Regions from separate parts of the Halomonas sp. DP5N14-9 genome, predicted to be linked through region 2. Evidence: predicted binding sites of a transcription regulator. Region 2 holds the regulator's gene; the other holds the start of a gene.

Region 1 (8,205 bases), on a different contig from region 2:
AAGCCCAAGGATGGCAAGCCCAGCGGTTTCATCAACAAGATGGTCAACCGCATGGGCGAGCCGGTCATTCGCCGGGCCATGGTCGAAGCCATGAAGGTGATGGGCAAGCAGTTCGTGCTGGGGCGTGATATAGACGAAGCGCTCAAGCGCTCCAAGCCGCTGTTCGACAAGGGCTATACCTACTCCTACGACATGCTGGGCGAGGCCGCCCGTACCCGGCGTGATGCCGGCCGCTACTTCGACGACTACGCCACCGCCATCCGCCAGGTCGGCAAGACCAGCCGCAACCTGGGTGACAGGACGCCGGCACCGTCGATCTCGATCAAGCTGTCCGCGCTGCACCCGCGCTACGAGTTCGGCCGCCGCGAACAGGTCCTCGAGGAGCTGGTGGGCAGCGTCAAGGAGCTGGCCAAGCTGGCCCGGGACAATGACGTGGCGGTGACCATCGACGCCGAGGAGGTCGACCGCCTGGAGTTGTCGCTGGAGGTCTTCCGCGCCGTCTACGAGAGCGACATCTGCCGCGGCTGGGGCCACTTCGGTCTGGTGGTGCAGGCCTACTCCAAGCGCGCCCTGCCGGTGCTGCACTACCTCAACCGTCTGGCCGACTTCCAGGGTGACGAGATCCCGTTGCGTCTGGTCAAGGGCGCCTACTGGGACACCGAGATCAAGGAGTCCCAGCAGCTCGGCGTCGACGGCTATCCGGTGTTCACCCGCAAGGCATCCACCGATGTGGCCTACCTGGCCTGCGCGCGCTTCCTGCTGTCCGATGCCACCAAGGGTCGCATCTTCCCGCAGTTCGCCACCCATAACGCCCATACCATCACCACCATCCTCGAGCAGGCCAACCACACCAGCCGAGCCTTCGAGTTCCAGCGCCTGCACGGCATGGGCGAGGCACTCTACGATGCCGCGCTAAAGCGTGCACCTGAAGGCACCTACTGCCGTATCTACGCCCCAGTGGGCGCCCACAAGGACCTGCTGCCCTACCTGGTTCGCCGACTGCTCGAGAACGGTGCCAACTCCTCCTTCGTGCATCAGCTGGTGGACCCCAAGGTGCCGGTGGAGTCGCTGTGCGTCCATCCCATCGAGACACTGCGACAGTTCGACAGCCTGTCCAATCCCCAGATTCCGCTGCCTCGCGACATCTATGGCGAGCACCGCCCCAACTCCCGCGGCGTCAACCTGACCATCAACAGCCAGTACCAGCCGCTGATGGAGGCCATGGGCAAGCACATGGATACCCGCTACCAGGCGCGTCCGCTGCTGGCCTTCGAGGTCGCCGAGGACCCCGCCCAGACCCACGAAGTCACCAGTCCTTACGACCGTCGCCAGGTGGTCGGTAGCGTGCAGTGGACCACCCGCGAACAGACCGAGCGGGCGGTGGACGCGGCCTGGGCTGCCTTCCCGGCATGGGAGGTCACCCCGGTCAAGGAGCGCGCCGACATCCTGAGGCGCTTCGCCGACCTGATGGAAGAGCACCTGGCGGAGCTGATGGCGCTGTGCTCGCGTGAAGGTGGCAAGCTGTTGACCGACGGCGTCGACGAGATCCGCGAAGCGGTGGACTTCTGTCGCTACTATGCGGTGCGCGCCGAGGAGATCTTCGGTGAGCCCACCGAGCTGCCCGGCCCCACCGGCGAGTCCAATCGTCTGCACATGGGCGGCAAGGGGGTGTTCGCCGCGATCAGCCCGTGGAACTTCCCGGTGGCAATCTTCTGCGGCCAGATGGTCGCCACCGCGGTGGCCGGCAATACCGTGCTGGCCAAGCCCGCCGAGCAGACGTCGATCGTTGCCCACCGGGTGGTCGAGCTGCTGTACCAGGCCGGCATGCCGCGTGAAGTGGTGCAGTTGCTGCCCGGCGATGGCCCCACCGTGGGCAGCGTGCTGACCGGCGATTCGCGGATCACCGGGGTGGTCTTCACCGGCGGTACCGATACCGCCCAGATCATCAACCGCGCCCTGGCCGAGCGTGAGAATGCGCCGCTGCCGACACTGGTGGCCGAGACCGGCGGCATGAACGCGATGATCGTCGACTCCACCGCCCTGCCCGAGCAGGTCGTCGCCGACGTAATCCACTCGGCCTTCCAGAGCGCCGGACAGCGCTGCTCGGCCTTGCGGGTGCTCTACCTGCAGGACGACGTCGCCGACCGTGTGCTACAGATCCTCGACGGCGCCATGGCCGAACTCCACGTGGGTGACCCACGCGACCTCGGCACCGACGTAGGCCCGGTGATCGACGAGGACGCGCGCAAGAACCTGCAGGCGCATATCGATCGGCTGAAGGGTGAAGGACGTCTGATCAGCGAAACGCCGCTGAAGCCCGAGCACACCAGTGAAGGCACCTTTGTCGCCCCGGCGGCCTTCACCATCGATGGTATCGATGCGCTCGAGCGTGAACAGTTCGGCCCGGTGCTGCACGTGGTGCGCTGGAAGTCCAGCGAGCTCGACAAGGTGATCGCCTCGATCAACGCGCGTGGTTATGGCCTGACCTTCGGCGTGCACAGCCGCAACGAATCCTTTGCCGATGAAATAGCGCGGAAAGTGCGCGTTGGCAACGTCTACATCAACCGCAATATCATTGGTGCTGTCGTAGGCGTTCAACCCTTCGGCGGTCAGGGGCTCTCCGGCACCGGTCCCAAGGCCGGCGGCCCCAACTACCTGTTGCGTTTCGCCACCGAGAAAACGGTGACCAACAACACGGCGGCACTCGGCGGCAACGCCTCGCTGCTGGCGCTAGGGGACGAGTAAGTCAGGCCCTGGCCTGCTGGTCCAACGCACTCACCCGACGGTCGGCGCACCGTCGGCAACCGGCGCTCACCCACTACCCCGAGGGGAGCGCCGGATCGCAGGGACGCGCGTGACGACCGCGCCCACACGGGGAGATCATCGCGCTCGACACAGGGCCGGTGACTTGAGAACGCCAACCACCCACGACAAAAACCACAAGGAACGCTCCCATGGTCGAAAACAACGCCACCATTGGCATCACGTTCGCGCTGTATCTGATATTGATGCTGGTCATCGGTATCATTGCTTACAAGCGCACCACCAATCTGTCCGACTATATCCTTGGTGGCCGCTCGCTTGGCCCCTGGACGTCGGCGATATCTGCCGGCGCCTCGGACATGTCGGGCTGGCTGCTGCTGGGTCTGCCCGGTGCGGCCTACGTCAGCGGTCTGTCGGCCTCCTGGATCGCCGTGGGCCTGTTGATCGGCACCTGGCTCAACTGGCTGATTGTCGCCCGGCGCATGCGCGTCTACACCTTCAAGGCCAATGACGCCCTGACCCTGCCGGACTTCTTCGCCAAGCGCTTTCGCGAGAAGGCACCGCTGTTGCGGGTGATCTCGGCGGTCTTCATCCTCTTGTTCTTCCTGTTCTACACCAGCTCCGGCCTGGTTGCCGGCGGCAAGCTGTTCGAGACGGTATTCGGCTTCGACTACACCATCGCGGTGACCGTCGGTACGCTGGCCATCATCTCCTATACCTTCTTTGGCGGCTTCCTGGCGGTCTCCTGGACTGACCTGATCCAGGGTCTGATGATGGCAGCGGCGCTGCTGGTCGTGCCGGTCATCGCCCTGACCGAACTGGGTGGCTTCAGCGGCAGTGGCCAGCAGATCCTGGCCGAGAACCCCGACATGCTGAGCTGGTTCGTCGATGCGTCCACCGGTGAAACCCTGACCGCCATCGGCATCATCAGTTCGCTGGCCTGGGGCCTTGGCTACTTCGGCCAGCCGCACATCCTGGCGCGTTTCGCGGCCATCCGCTCCGAAGCCGACATCCCCGCCGCCCGTCGCATCGCCGTGACCTGGTCGGGCCTGTGCCTGGTCTGCGCCATGGCGGTCGGTCTGCTGGGCCTCGTCTACATGACCCGCGACCTGGGTGACGGCGAGACCATCTTCATGGTCATGGTCAACGCCATCTTCCATCCGCTGGTCGCCGGTGTGCTGCTCGCCGCCATCCTGGCCGCGGTCATGTCCACCGCCGACTCCCAGCTGCTGGTGTCTTCCTCCGCCCTGACCGATGACTTCTACAAGGCGCTGTTCCGCCCCGACGCCAGCCAGTCCGAGCTGGTCTGGGTCGGCCGCTTTGCGGTCATCGGCATCGCCGTCATCGCCTACCTGCTGGCGATGAACCCGGACTCCACGGTACTGGGACTGGTGTCCTACGCCTGGGCCGGTTTCGGCGCCGCCTTCGGTCCTGCACTGATCATGTCGCTGTACTGGCGTCGCATGAACCAGTGGGGTGCGCTGGCCGGTATCGTGGTCGGTGGCATCACCGTGGTGGCCTGGGCCGAGATGTCCGGCGGGCTGTTCGATCTTTACGAGATCGTGCCCGGCGTGATCTTCGCCTACATCGCCATCGTGGTGGTGAGCTTGATGACCGCCGAGCCGAGCAAGGAGATCACCGAGCAGTTCGACACCCTGGAAGACGCCTGATCGTCAGTGATCGTCTGCCACGCAAGAAGGCCGCCCTCGGGCGGCCTTCTTCGTTACGGGACACATCCAGCACGCACCTGGCGCTCAACGCTCACTGACGGTCGAACCGCCCTGCCCACCTTAGCCGTGCACATCAGCCCCGTTCAAAACAGGCCGGCGTAGCGACACAGCAGCAGCACGATAAAGCTGACCAGCGCCAGCGGATACCAGGGCATGGCCCCCGCCAGACGCCACCAGCCGGGTACCGCTGAGAAGTGCAGCGGCATGGACAACCCCCCGCCCAGCGCCCACACGCCCAGAACTACCATGGCCAGCCTCGCCGGCGTCGGGAGATCACGAATCAGCCAGGGTTCCAGCAGCAGCCACACCGCCAACAGAGCGGTCAGTGCGAGCACCAGTGCCGCCCCGCCCCAGGGCAGCGTCGACATGCCGAGCAACCTCTCACGCCTTCGTCTGGCCACCATCCCGCACTCTCCTCCGGAGTCTTCTCCCACAGTGAAGACGATTTATCGCCGGACGGCGAGCGTTTATGCAGTGCACAAGCGCGCATCGATGTCTACGCCACAATGTGCAAAAAAATTGTACAGCATTTACATTACCTACCCGCCCAAGTCGATTTAGTTCCATAAATTCTGGCTAGTTACTGCTATCTGGCCAATTAAATATTTCTACAAGACATTTAGAAACACTGTTCGTAAACTGCGAAGCGTACAAGGTTACTTCCCTCGGGAAGGATGCCATCGGATCATCAAGGAGGTCCCGCATGAACATGACTCGACTGATGGGCACCGCAGCCCTGCTCGCTACCACCACCTTCGCCGCCCAGTCTGCCCTGGCCTATCAGGCAGGTGACATCTACGTGCGCGGTGGCTTCGAGAAAGCCGATCCCACCTCGGACAACGGCGATATCGCCAACCAGGATCTCGATGTCTCCGAAGAGAACAGCTTCGCCTACGGCGCCGGCTACCTGTTCCACGACAAGTTCGGTGTCGAGCTCAACGGCTCCGAGGCCATGGAGCACGATATCGCGGTCAACGGCGGTAATGTGGGCAGCGTCGACCGTACCCCGGTCAACCTGATGCTCAACTACTACCCGCTGGGCGGCGTGGAAAACGCTCGCGTCCACCCCTACGTTGGCGTGGGCATGAACTACACCCACTTCTCCGACGAGAGCTTCAACGCCGACCTCGATAGCTCCTACGGCGCCGCAGCCCAGGTGGGTCTCGACCTCAGCGTCACCGACAACCTGCTGGTCGGCACCTACGCCCGCTACGCCGATGTCGATTCCGATATCGAGGTCGACGGCCACGATGTCGGCGAGGCCGAGATCGATCCGATGACCATCGGTGCCGGCGTCACCTATCGTTTCTAAGCGCTTGCGCTGTATTGACAAAACGCCTGCGCGATCTTGAAATAAGCGGCTGACCGGTTAGCTCGATCGCGCCGCATTCCAACCGCAGCATCGAAGGCGTCTGGCTTTGCCAGGCGCCTTTTCTGGTGCGTTGCCGGTTCATTTTTGTCGACCAAAGGAGGTATTGAGGTAGATCAATAACCACGTTCTCGATGCGGCATACACTGCTTGGCAATCGGGCTCGCCCACTTTTGCCAGTACGCAAGGAGAACACCATGCGCCATCCCCTGATCACCACCGCCCTGGTCGCCGCCATCGCCGGCAGCGCCCTCGCCAGCAGCCAGGCCTTTGCCGCCTACGGCAAGGGCGACATCTACACCCGCATCGGTGTGGCCAAGGTCAAGCCCGACTCCGACAACGGCTCGCTGGCCGGCGGCAGCATGAATACCGACGTCCATGACGACAACGGTTTCGCCTTCACCCTGGGCTACCGCTTCCACGACAAGTTCGGCGTCGAACTGCTGGCCGCCGAGCCCTTCGAGCATGACGTCGACCTTAGCACTGCAGATGGCGATATCGGCGCCAGCGTCGAGCACCTGCCGCCGACCCTGACCGTGCAGTACTACCCCTTCGGTGGCACCGAGGCGCGGGTGCAGCCCTACGTCGGCCTGGGGGTCAACTACACCCACTTCTCCGACGAGGATATCGCGCTGGAAGGTGCCGATCTCGATCTGGAAGAGTCCTGGGGCTGGGCCGGCCAGGCCGGCCTCGACCTGGTCATCGACGACCACTGGGCGGCCAACATGGCGGTGTGGTATCTGGATATCGACAGCGACGTCGACCTCAACGGCGATGACATCGGCGAGATCGAGGTGGACCCCTACGTGATCATGGCCGGTATCAGCTACCGCTTCTGATCCAGGGCTCGACCGCTAACACGCAGCGCCCGCTCCTGCCTGGCAGGAGCGGGCGCTGTGCTGTCACCGTCACAAGATGGCTTCTGTGGTCGCTCGCGTGGCAGTTGCCACTGCAATTCTCGAGGGAGGGGCTGCGGTAACAGGGCAAGCAGAGGCCTAGGCTTAGTACGAAAAGCCGGCGAACGATGGTTAGACAAGGCAAAAATCGATAAGAAAGCGCAGTTTACGAGATGTAAATGAGCATTTTGACGCGATTTTTAACGCCGTATTACCGAGCGCAGGCACTTTTCGTACAAGCCTTAGCGGGGATGATAACGTGACAGCCCCAACCTCCCCAGAGTGGCATCATCGAGGTGCTCGACGGCCTCTACCGCCGCCAGCGCCTGGTGGTAGCCCTCGCTGAGGAAGTCACGACCGGCCAGCAGGTGCTCAAGGTACTCGCGGGCGGGCCGCAGGCCATCCCCCTGGCGTTCGGCGCCGGCGATATAGACCCAGGCCTCGATCGGCCCTTGTTCGGTGATCACCGGCAGACGATGACGGTCGTACTCGTGCGGGTAACCTTCGAAGGGATCCATCTGCCGGATCTGCTCGGGTTCGAGGAGTTCGAACAGCGCGCCCTCGACCCGATCGCCTGGCGCCGGCACCACATTGGCGTGGGCAATGCCCGGCACCCGAGAGGCCTTGTTGAAGCGCAGCGCGTAGCCTTCCAGGCTGCCGGCCAGCACACGCCGGGTCTCACCGATGCGCGCGGCGACACGCTCAATGTTCATGTTGCTGCCATAGGCAAAGTACCAGGGCATCGCCTTCTCCTCGCTGGGGACTTCTTCCGTTACCGGCGATTCAGTTCTCGGTGATCAGCCGGTCGATATCCTCGACAACCTTCTGCAACAGCATCCGGTCCTGGGCGCGCGCGCCTTCCTGGATCAGGTAGGCGTCCACCGCCGGGGCCACATCGCAACTGGCGGGCAGGGGCGCACGCTGTTCGACCAGGGTATCGAGCCTGGCGATAAACACGAAGCGCAGCCACTGGGGCAGCGACATGGTATCGATGCAGAACGGCTGCCGACTGTTGAAGGCGGCGGCCTCCGGCTTATCCATACGCCACATGTTGGCGGCCTTCATGGTCGCCTCGAGCTCGCGCAGGGCCGCGCCCAGGGCGTCGTGGACAGAAGGTTCGGTGGGCATGATGCCTCCGCTTTGAAAATGGGCTTGGTGCACGTCATTGTCGCGTGCCGGACCAGCGAGGGCCAGCCCGGCAGCAACACGCGCCCCCCAAGAAACCGCTGCAAATGCGGCACCTCGAAGGGCACGCCTCGACGCGCAGACTTTCTCGAACGAGGATCTCGCCGGATGGATGAGCGATTCGGCCTACAGGGGCTCGGCGGCGGGCAGTACCTTGCGCAGGAAGTCTCGGGTACGCGGGTCCTGCGGTGCATGGAACAGCTCCGAGGGAGGCCCCTGCTCGACGATGCGCCCGCCCTCCATGAACACCACCCGGTCGGCC
Region 2 (8,205 bases):
CATCACCTTTGTCGGTTACTTCACCCCGATCGGTGGCCTAATGACGGACCTTGCCACCCTGTCGGCCAGCGGCTGGTCCTATTTCTGGGTCGGCTTCTTTATCGTCTTCACCTACCTGAACGCCGGTTGGCTGCGCGAGCAGGTCTGCCTGTACATGTGCCCCTACGCCCGCTTCCAGTCGGTGATGTTCGATCGCGACACCCTGATCGTGTCCTACGACTACCACCGCGGGGAGCCTCGCGGCCCGCGCAAGCGCAACGCCGACCCGGCAGAGCAGGGCCTTGGCCACTGCATCGACTGCGACCTCTGTGTTCAGGTCTGCCCGACCGGCATCGACATCCGCGACGGTCTGCAGTACCAGTGCATCACCTGCGCCGCCTGCATCGACGCCTGCGACAGCGTCATGGACAAGATGGGCTACCCCCGTGGCCTGGTGCGTTACACTACCGAGCACGCCCTCGACGGCAACAAGACCCACCTGTTGAGACCACGCCTGATCGGCTACCTGGTCGCCCTGGTGGTGATGATCGGCCTGTTCGTCTGGACCATCGCCGACCGCACACCGCTGGATGTGGATGTGGAGCGCGATCGCGCTCGGCTCTACCAGACACTGACCGATGGACGCATCGCCAACTCCTACGCCATGACCGTGCGTAACCTCGACAACCGCCCTCATCGCTACGTGATCGAGGTAGCCGGCATCGAGGGTCTCGAGAGCGACACCACCGCCATCGAGGTTCCCGCCAACCAGTCCCGCCAACTGGTGATGACCTTGAGCGTGAATCCTGATCAGATGGAACAACGCAGTGCCGATATCAGCGTTCGCGTCCTCGCCGAGGACGATCCGTCCGTGGCCATCGAACGTGAAAGCCGCTTTATAGGAGTTACCCCCTGATGTCCCTGTCCGATCCCCAGGTGCCGCCCTGGTACAAGCAGTTCTGGCCCTGGTTCCTGATCGCCCTGCTGCTGTCGTCGGTCACCTTCAGCATGGTCTACCTGGCCTTCTCGATCCGCTACTTCGACGGTTCGGTGCCGGACGATTACTACAAGGAAGGTCTGGCCATCAACGTCCAGCTCGAAAAGCAGCAACGTGCCGAGGCGCTGGGGCTGGCGGCCGAGCTGCGCATCGACGCCACCACCGGCGACGTGGTGGTAACGCTCGATGGCGACGAACGCCCAGAGCGGCTGGATCTGGCGCTGAAGTTCCCCACCGATGGCGCCCGCGACCGGGCACTGGTGCTGACCCACACCCGTGCAGGCCACTATGTCGGCACCCTCGACCGCAATCTGCGCTATCGCTGGTACCTTCAGCTGCAGCCCCACGCAGAAGGCGCGTCAGGACAGCCTGAATGGCGCCTGACCGGCGAGGCAGAGTTCCCGCGGGAGACCTCCGTGCGCCTGACACCGGGACTCTGATGGCGGCCTCGTGCTACCACTGTGGCGCCCCGGTGGAGGCCACAGCACCCTGGTCGATCACCCTGGATGGCCAGCGCCATCCGCTGTGCTGCCCGGGCTGCGAGGCGGTGGCCCAGGCCATCGTCGGCGGCGGCCTGGACAGCTACTATCGCTTTCGCACCGCCCTGCCGGAGCGCCCATCGCCGACACCCGCCGACGAGGCCCGCTATCAGGTATTCGACGATCCGGGCCTGCAGGATCGTTTCGTGCGTCAGGATGGCGACACCAAGGTAGCGACCCTGGCGGTGGATGGCATCACCTGCGCCGCCTGCGCCTGGCTGATCGAACACCGCCTGAATGCCCTCGACGGCCTGGAGAGCTGCGCTGTCAATCTTTCCCAGCATCGCCTTCAGGTGCGCTGGGATCCCGAACGCCTGTCGCTGTCGCGCCTGCTGGCCGAGATGGCTGCCATCGGCTATCCCTCCCAGCCCTACGAGCCGGACCAGGCTCAGCAGCGGCTCAAGCAACAGTCGCGCCAGATGATAAGACGCCTGATCGTGGCGGCCGTCGGCATGATGCAGGTGCTGATGTTTTCCATCCCGCACTACGTCGACGGCGGTGATCTCAGTAGCGAGTTCGAGCGTCTGTTTGCCTGGCTATCGCTGGCGTTGACCACTCCGGTGGTACTGTACTCGGCCCAACCCTTCTTCGTCGGCGCCCTGCGCGATCTGCGAACCCGCGTGCTGGGCATGGATGTGCCGGTGGCCCTGGCCATCGGTGGTGCCTTTATCGCCAGCACCTGGTCGGTCGTGAGCGACTCCGGTGATCGCTACTTCGACTCGGTCAGCATGTTCACCTTCTTCCTGCTGTTCGGACGCTACCTGGAGTCTCGCGCCCGTACCCACTACGGCCGTAGCGGCAATGCCCTGGCCAGTGCCCTGCCGAGCGCTGCGGTGCGCCTCGACGAGCATGGCGATGAACGCGTCATCCCCGCCAGTCGGCTGGTCCCGGGTGACCGGGTTCGGGTCAGCCCCGGCGCCCAGATCCCCGCGGACGGCAACCTGACCTCGGGCCTGGCCCAGATCGACGAGTCGCTGCTGACCGGCGAATCGCTGCCCTGCCTGCGTCGCCAGGGAGATACCGTGCACGCAGGTACCCTGTGCATGGACAGCCCGATCGAAGTGATGGTCACCCGCGTCGGCGACGACACCCGCGCCGCCGGCATTCTCGATCTCACCGACCGTGCCTTCGCCCATCGTCCACGTATCGCCCGCCTGGCCGAGCAGGTGGCCCATCGCTTCGTGTTGAACCTGCTGGTCATCACCGCCCTGGTGGCGCTGGTCTGGAGCCTGATCGACCCTAGCCGCAGCCTGTGGATCACCCTGTCGGTACTGGTGGTGACCTGCCCCTGCGCCCTGGCGCTGGCGACCCCCACCGCCCTGACCGTGGCCCACGGTCGGCTGAGACGTGCCGGGGTACTGGTGACCCGAGCCGATGCGCTGGAGACCCTGGCCTGTCTCGATCGCGTCGTCTTCGACAAGACCGGCACCCTGACCCGGGGTCGCATGCAACTCGCCGAACACCGGCCGCTGAGCGACGACGAAGGAAGCGCCAACAATGGCGAGATGGACCCTGCCGCCAAGCGCCGGCATCTGGCCCTGGCGGCGGCACTGGAGACCGGCTCGGAGCACCCCATCGCCCGTGCCTTCGCTGCCTGGCGCGACGCCAGCTGCCAGGCCAGCGAACTGCGCAATCACCCGGGTCAGGGCGTGGAAGGCGTGATCGACGGCCGGCGCTGGCGACTGGGCCAGCCGGGTTTTGCCTGCCTGGGCCAACCCGTTACTGAGCTCCCTGGCGCAGGGCTTTGGCTGCTGCTGGCCTGCGAAGGCAAGCCCCAGGCCTGGTTCAAGCTCGACGATCAGCCCCGTGACGACGCCGCCGAGACCCTCGCCGCCCTCGCCCAGCGGGGGCTTGCCATCGAGATCCTGTCGGGCGACCGCGCAGTCAACGTCGGCCAGCTTGCCCGCACGCTGGGCGTCGATCAGTGGCGTGGCGAGGCCACCCCCGAGGACAAGCTCGGGCACTTGAAGGCGCGACAGGCACAGGGTGAAAAGGTGGCCATGGTCGGTGATGGCATCAATGACGTGCCGGTACTGGCCGGCGCCGACCTTGCCATCGCCATGGCCGGGGCCAGCGACCTCACCCGCACCCGCGCCGATCTGGTATTGCTGGGCGAACCGCTCACGGGTATCGTCGAAGCCATCGAGGTGGCCGGTCAGACCCGTCGCATCATTCGCCAGAATCTGTCCTGGTCGGTGCTCTACAATGTCGTGGCGCTGCCCGCAGCGGCGCTGGGCTTCGTGCCCCCATGGCTTGCCGCCATCGGCATGTCACTCAGCTCGTTGCTGGTCATCGGCAATGCCCTGCGTCTGCGACGTGGACGCACCAGGCGGACCGCGACGCCTTCACCCGTCACCGCAAGCCCCGGCCCATGAGCATCCTTTACCTGTTGATACCCTTGTCGTTGATCCTGCTGGGCCTGGCGGTCTGGGCCTTCTTCTGGGCGGTGCGCAACGACCAGTTCGAGGACCTCGAAGGCCCCGCCTATCGCATCCTGTTCGAGGATGAGGACGACACTCGCGGTGCCGATGACGGCGCTTCCTCTTCCGAAACGCCTGCGCAGACATCCGATCGTGGTCCATCGTCCAGAGGGCCTGAGTGAACCCTACCGGCCTGGAACTGCCTCCCATGATGGCGGCCTTCGTGTTTGGCCTGCTCGGCGGTGCACACTGTATTGGCATGTGCGGCGGTATCATGAGCGCCCTGACCTTTGCCATCCCACCCAGCATGCGTCAACCTTGGCGGGTGAGCACACTTGTGCTCGGCTACAATGTAGGTCGTATCACCAGCTACTGTGTGGCGGGCGCTCTAGTTGCCGCCCTGGGTTCGGTGATCGGCCTTTCGCCGACCCTGCGTGGCCTGATGCAGATCGTCGCCAGCCTGATGTTGATCCTGATGGCGCTTTACATTGCCGATCTATGGAAAGGCCTGCGTCACGTCGAGGCACTGGGACGTCACCTCTGGAGGTACCTGGAACCCGCAGGCAGACGCCTGTTGCCGGTGGTGCGTCTGCCCCAGGCGGTGGCGCTGGGCGCCATCTGGGGCTGGCTGCCCTGTGGCCTGGTGTACTCGATGCTGGCCTGGAGCCTGGCACGGGCCGAGCCCCTCGAGGGCGCACTGCTGATGGCGAGCTTCGGTCTTGGTACGCTTCCGGCGCTTGTGGTGACGGGCCTCGCCGCCAGACAAATGCAGGCCCTGCTGGCGCATCGGGCAACACGCCTTGTCGCCGCTGGCATGATCATCGCCTTTGCCGTCTGGCAACTTTGGACTGGGCTGCATCAATGACGCATCCTACCTCTAAGTTATTAATCCTAAAGAGGTAGACGCCACTTTTAGCTGATCTGAGGGTGTAGAATAGTGCCATCAACGTGCTGTACGGGCGACGTCTGTTCTCCCCATGGCCCAGTCAATATCGATCCCAGATCCACAGGAGCTGCGAATGAGTCCTACGGCCCAAGATCGGCGGCGTCCCATGCTGCATGAGACTCGCTGTGAGTCCTGCAGCCTGAGTTCCTTGTGCCTTCCGCTGTCGCTGGAGACCGCCGACCTCGAGCGCTTCGATTCCATCATCCGTCGTCACCCGCCGATCAAGAAAGGCACACGATTGGTCGAGCAGGGAGATCGCTTCACCAGCGTCTTCGCGGTCCGATCGGGGAGTCTCAAGCAGATCACCACCGAAGGCAGCGGCGAAGCTCAGTTGACCAACTTCTTCCTGCCCAGTGAACTGGTTGGTCTGGATGGCATCGACGACGGCCGCTATCCCGGCAGCGTGGTGGCGCTGGAGACCACAACGGTGTGCGAGATTCCCTTCGACCGCCTCGATGCGCTGACCCAGACCCTACCGGAGCTGCGTGCCCAGCTGTTTCGCACCCTGAGCAAGGAGCTGCGAGAGGACCGCCGGATGATGCAGCTGCTGTCACGCAAGACCGCCGATCAGCGCCTGGCCTGCTTCTTCCTCGGCCTGTCGGACCGCTTCCGCCGCCGCGGCTATTCACCGTTCAGCTTCCGCCTGTCCATGTCCCGCGCCGACATCGGCAATCACCTGGGGCTGGCGGTGGAAACGGTCAGCCGTATCCTCGGGCGTTTCCAGCAGCAGGATCTGGTGGCGGTATCGGGACGTGAGGTCAATATCCTCGACCTGACCGCGCTGTCGACCCTGGCCGACACCGAAGTTACCTGAGCGGGCCTGGCGGCAGTGTGCCGGGCTTGGCCAGCAGCGCCCGGTACCCAGGATCTGGAAAGCAAAGCGTAGTAGATGGCGTGTGACAAGAAAGAGGCCGCATCCGGAGATGCGGCCTCTTTTGCTGTCATGGCGTCATGCACATTCGCTGTTGGCGAGATCAGCCGGCATCCACCACGTCGATGCGCCGGGCCTGGCGTTCGGCCTGTACGGCCTCCAGCCCCTCGAAGTCGAACAGTTGCCGATCCGCCAGCTGCGACGGCGCTACATTGGTCACCGCCTTGAACATGCTCTCGAGGCGCCCGGGATGCTTGACCTCCCACTCGGCCAGCATCTCCTTGACCACCTGGCGCTGCAGGTTGGGCTGGGAACCACACAGGTTGCACGGGATGATCGGGAACTCCATCGCCTCGCTGTAGGCCTGAATATCGGCCTCGCGGCAGTACGCCAGCGGGCGGATGACGATGTTCTTGCCGTCGTCGGAGAGCAGCTTGGGCGGCATCGCCTTGAGGCTGCCACCGAAGAACATGTTCAGAAACAGCGTCTCGAGAATGTCCTCGCGGTGGTGGCCCAGGGCGATCTTGGTCGCCCCGATCTCCTCGGCGAAGCCATAGAGAGAGCCGCGCCGCAGGCGTGAGCAGAGCGCGCAGGTGGTCTTGCCCTCCGGCGTCTTCTCCTTCACCACCGAATAGGTGTCGCGCTCGAGGATGTGGTAGTCCACGCCGATGCTGTCCAGATAGTTCGGCAGCACATGCTCCGGAAAGCCCGGCTGCTTCTGATCCAGATTCACCGCCACCAGCGAGAAGTTGACCGGCGCGTTGCGCTGAAGGCTGCGCAGGATCTCGAGCATGGTGTAGCTGTCCTTGCCACCAGACAGACACACCATGATCTTGTCGCCTTCCTGGATCATGCCGTAGTCGATGATGGCGTTGCCGGCCTGGCGGCGCAGGCGCTTCTGCAGCTTGTTGAACTCACGCCGTGCCTTGGCCTGAACGTGAGCTTCCGTCTGGTCGCCATCCGCAGCAGGGTCGGCCGGGCTGTCGCCGGCATCGATCGAGAGATGGTCATCCTCGGGGGTACGGGGATCGAACAGGGTGGCGGAGGCGGACTGTGGCGACATGGGAGCGGGACATCACGGCTGAAAATGAAAGAGGCGCCAGTCTACCATCCGGACGCTTTAGTGGCGAAGAGGTCAGCGACCGCTTACCCCGGCGAGGACAATAAGGGGGGGGGGCTTTTCGTCGGCGGCACATCGGAAACCGCCAGGGACGACACCGCCGTAGTGGCGCCCTTGCGCGTCGTGGCCTGGTCTGGTCTGGTCTGGTCTGGTCCGGCAAGTCGAAGAACGCAAGTGCCTGTCAGCCAGGCCCTAGGCGCTGTCCGAAAAGTCGACGAGCGAAGGTTAGACAAGGCAAAAATCGGTGAGAAAGCGCAGTTTACGGGGTGTAAATGAGCATGTTGATCCGATTTTTAACGCCGTATTACCGAGCGCGGGCACTTTTCAGACAAGCCCTAGACGACGTTCAGCGCCAGCAGATAGCGCACCACCACGCCCAGCAACAGCAGCAGGATGCCGGCACGTTGCCAGCCAAACTCGCGCACGGTCAGGGTCAGTCGCTTCTCCCAGAACTTGACCATGCCCCACAGGTCCCGGGTACGGCGATAGTACTGGAGGTAGGCCACCAGCACCGAGACCAGGCCCAGCGCCAGCAGCGTGGGCTCGAGAAGGGTCAACATGGCGTGCAGACTCATGACAGGATCTCCTTGCAGGTGAATGGTTGCCGGTGCGGGTGGCACCGGGTCAGCGCGGATGACGGCAACGGGTCAGCGCGGATGACGGCAACGGGTCAGCGCGATGGCGCCGTGAGTGCCCCGCTTTCCAGGCGCAGATGCATCAGCGCCGTGGTGACGGCGTCGCCCAGGGCCGTATGGCGTCCCATGATCGGGACTCCAAGTCGCTCTGCCAATTGTTCAAAGGTCGGCTGCACCTCGATTTCCGGGTGACTTCGGCGCAGCCGCTTGCGGTACTGCTGGGCCACGTCGATGGTGGCGTTGGGCAGCGAGAAGCCAAACTCCGCCTTCAGGTAGCGATCCAGCATGGCCAGGTCGAAGTCGATACACCAGCCGACCAATGGGCGATTGCCGATAAATTCCAGCAGCGTCGTCAAGGCCTCGCGCACCTCGAGGCCGCCTTCCAGGTCGACCCCACGCAGGCGATGGATACAGATGGAGTCACCACTCAGACTGGCAGGACGCGCGAGCCGCAGGTCCAGCGACTCGCTGGTCAAGACGCGATCGTCACGAATGCGCACCGCAGCGATGGACACCAGCTCCGCATGACGGGTATCCAGGCCGGTGGTTTCGCAGTCCAGGGACACCAGCTCGTCGCCGGTATAGGGATTGAACAGCCAGGCGAAATCGCCATCGGCCTGCCGACGCCTGTCGGCCACACGCCTGATCGCTCTCAGCATCGGGTACTCTCCCAAGCGAAACCATTGACGCCAAGGCAG

Evidence for each region. Region 2 encodes FNR, which switches genes on or off when oxygen is low (the NO sensors DNR and NnrR bind a similar motif). Its sites were predicted from a motif close to TTGATNTANATCAA; they were not measured.
Region 1: the regulator FNR is predicted to act here: its motif matches at 5,969-5,982, upstream of KUW00_RS09780 (OmpW/AlkL family protein).

What each region holds. Positions count from the first base shown of each region.
Region 1 covers NZ_JAHVHR010000014.1:23,262-31,466, reverse strand. The annotation lists gene putA (bifunctional proline dehydrogenase/L-glutamate gamma-semialdehyde dehydrogenase PutA) at 1-2,745, shown strand, start outside; gene putP (sodium/proline symporter PutP) at 2,955-4,433, shown strand; gene KUW00_RS09790 (hypothetical protein) at 4,577-4,897, opposite strand; gene KUW00_RS09785 (OmpW/AlkL family protein) at 5,197-5,805, shown strand; gene KUW00_RS09780 (OmpW/AlkL family protein) at 6,060-6,701, shown strand; gene KUW00_RS09775 (gamma-glutamylcyclotransferase family protein) at 7,001-7,501, opposite strand; gene KUW00_RS09770 (YqcC family protein) at 7,542-7,886, opposite strand; gene KUW00_RS09765 (amino acid ABC transporter ATP-binding protein) at 8,070-8,205, opposite strand, start outside.
Region 2 covers NZ_JAHVHR010000002.1:345,492-353,696, forward strand. The annotation lists gene ccoG (cytochrome c oxidase accessory protein CcoG) at 1-895, shown strand, start outside; gene KUW00_RS03165 (FixH family protein) at 895-1,416, shown strand; gene KUW00_RS03170 (heavy metal translocating P-type ATPase) at 1,416-3,890, shown strand; gene ccoS (cbb3-type cytochrome oxidase assembly protein CcoS) at 3,887-4,117, shown strand; gene KUW00_RS03180 (sulfite exporter TauE/SafE family protein) at 4,114-4,800, shown strand; gene fnr (fumarate/nitrate reduction transcriptional regulator Fnr) at 4,955-5,695, shown strand; gene ttcA (tRNA 2-thiocytidine(32) synthetase TtcA) at 5,856-6,815, opposite strand; gene KUW00_RS03195 (hypothetical protein) at 7,208-7,447, opposite strand; gene KUW00_RS03200 (3'-5' exonuclease) at 7,543-8,205, opposite strand, start outside.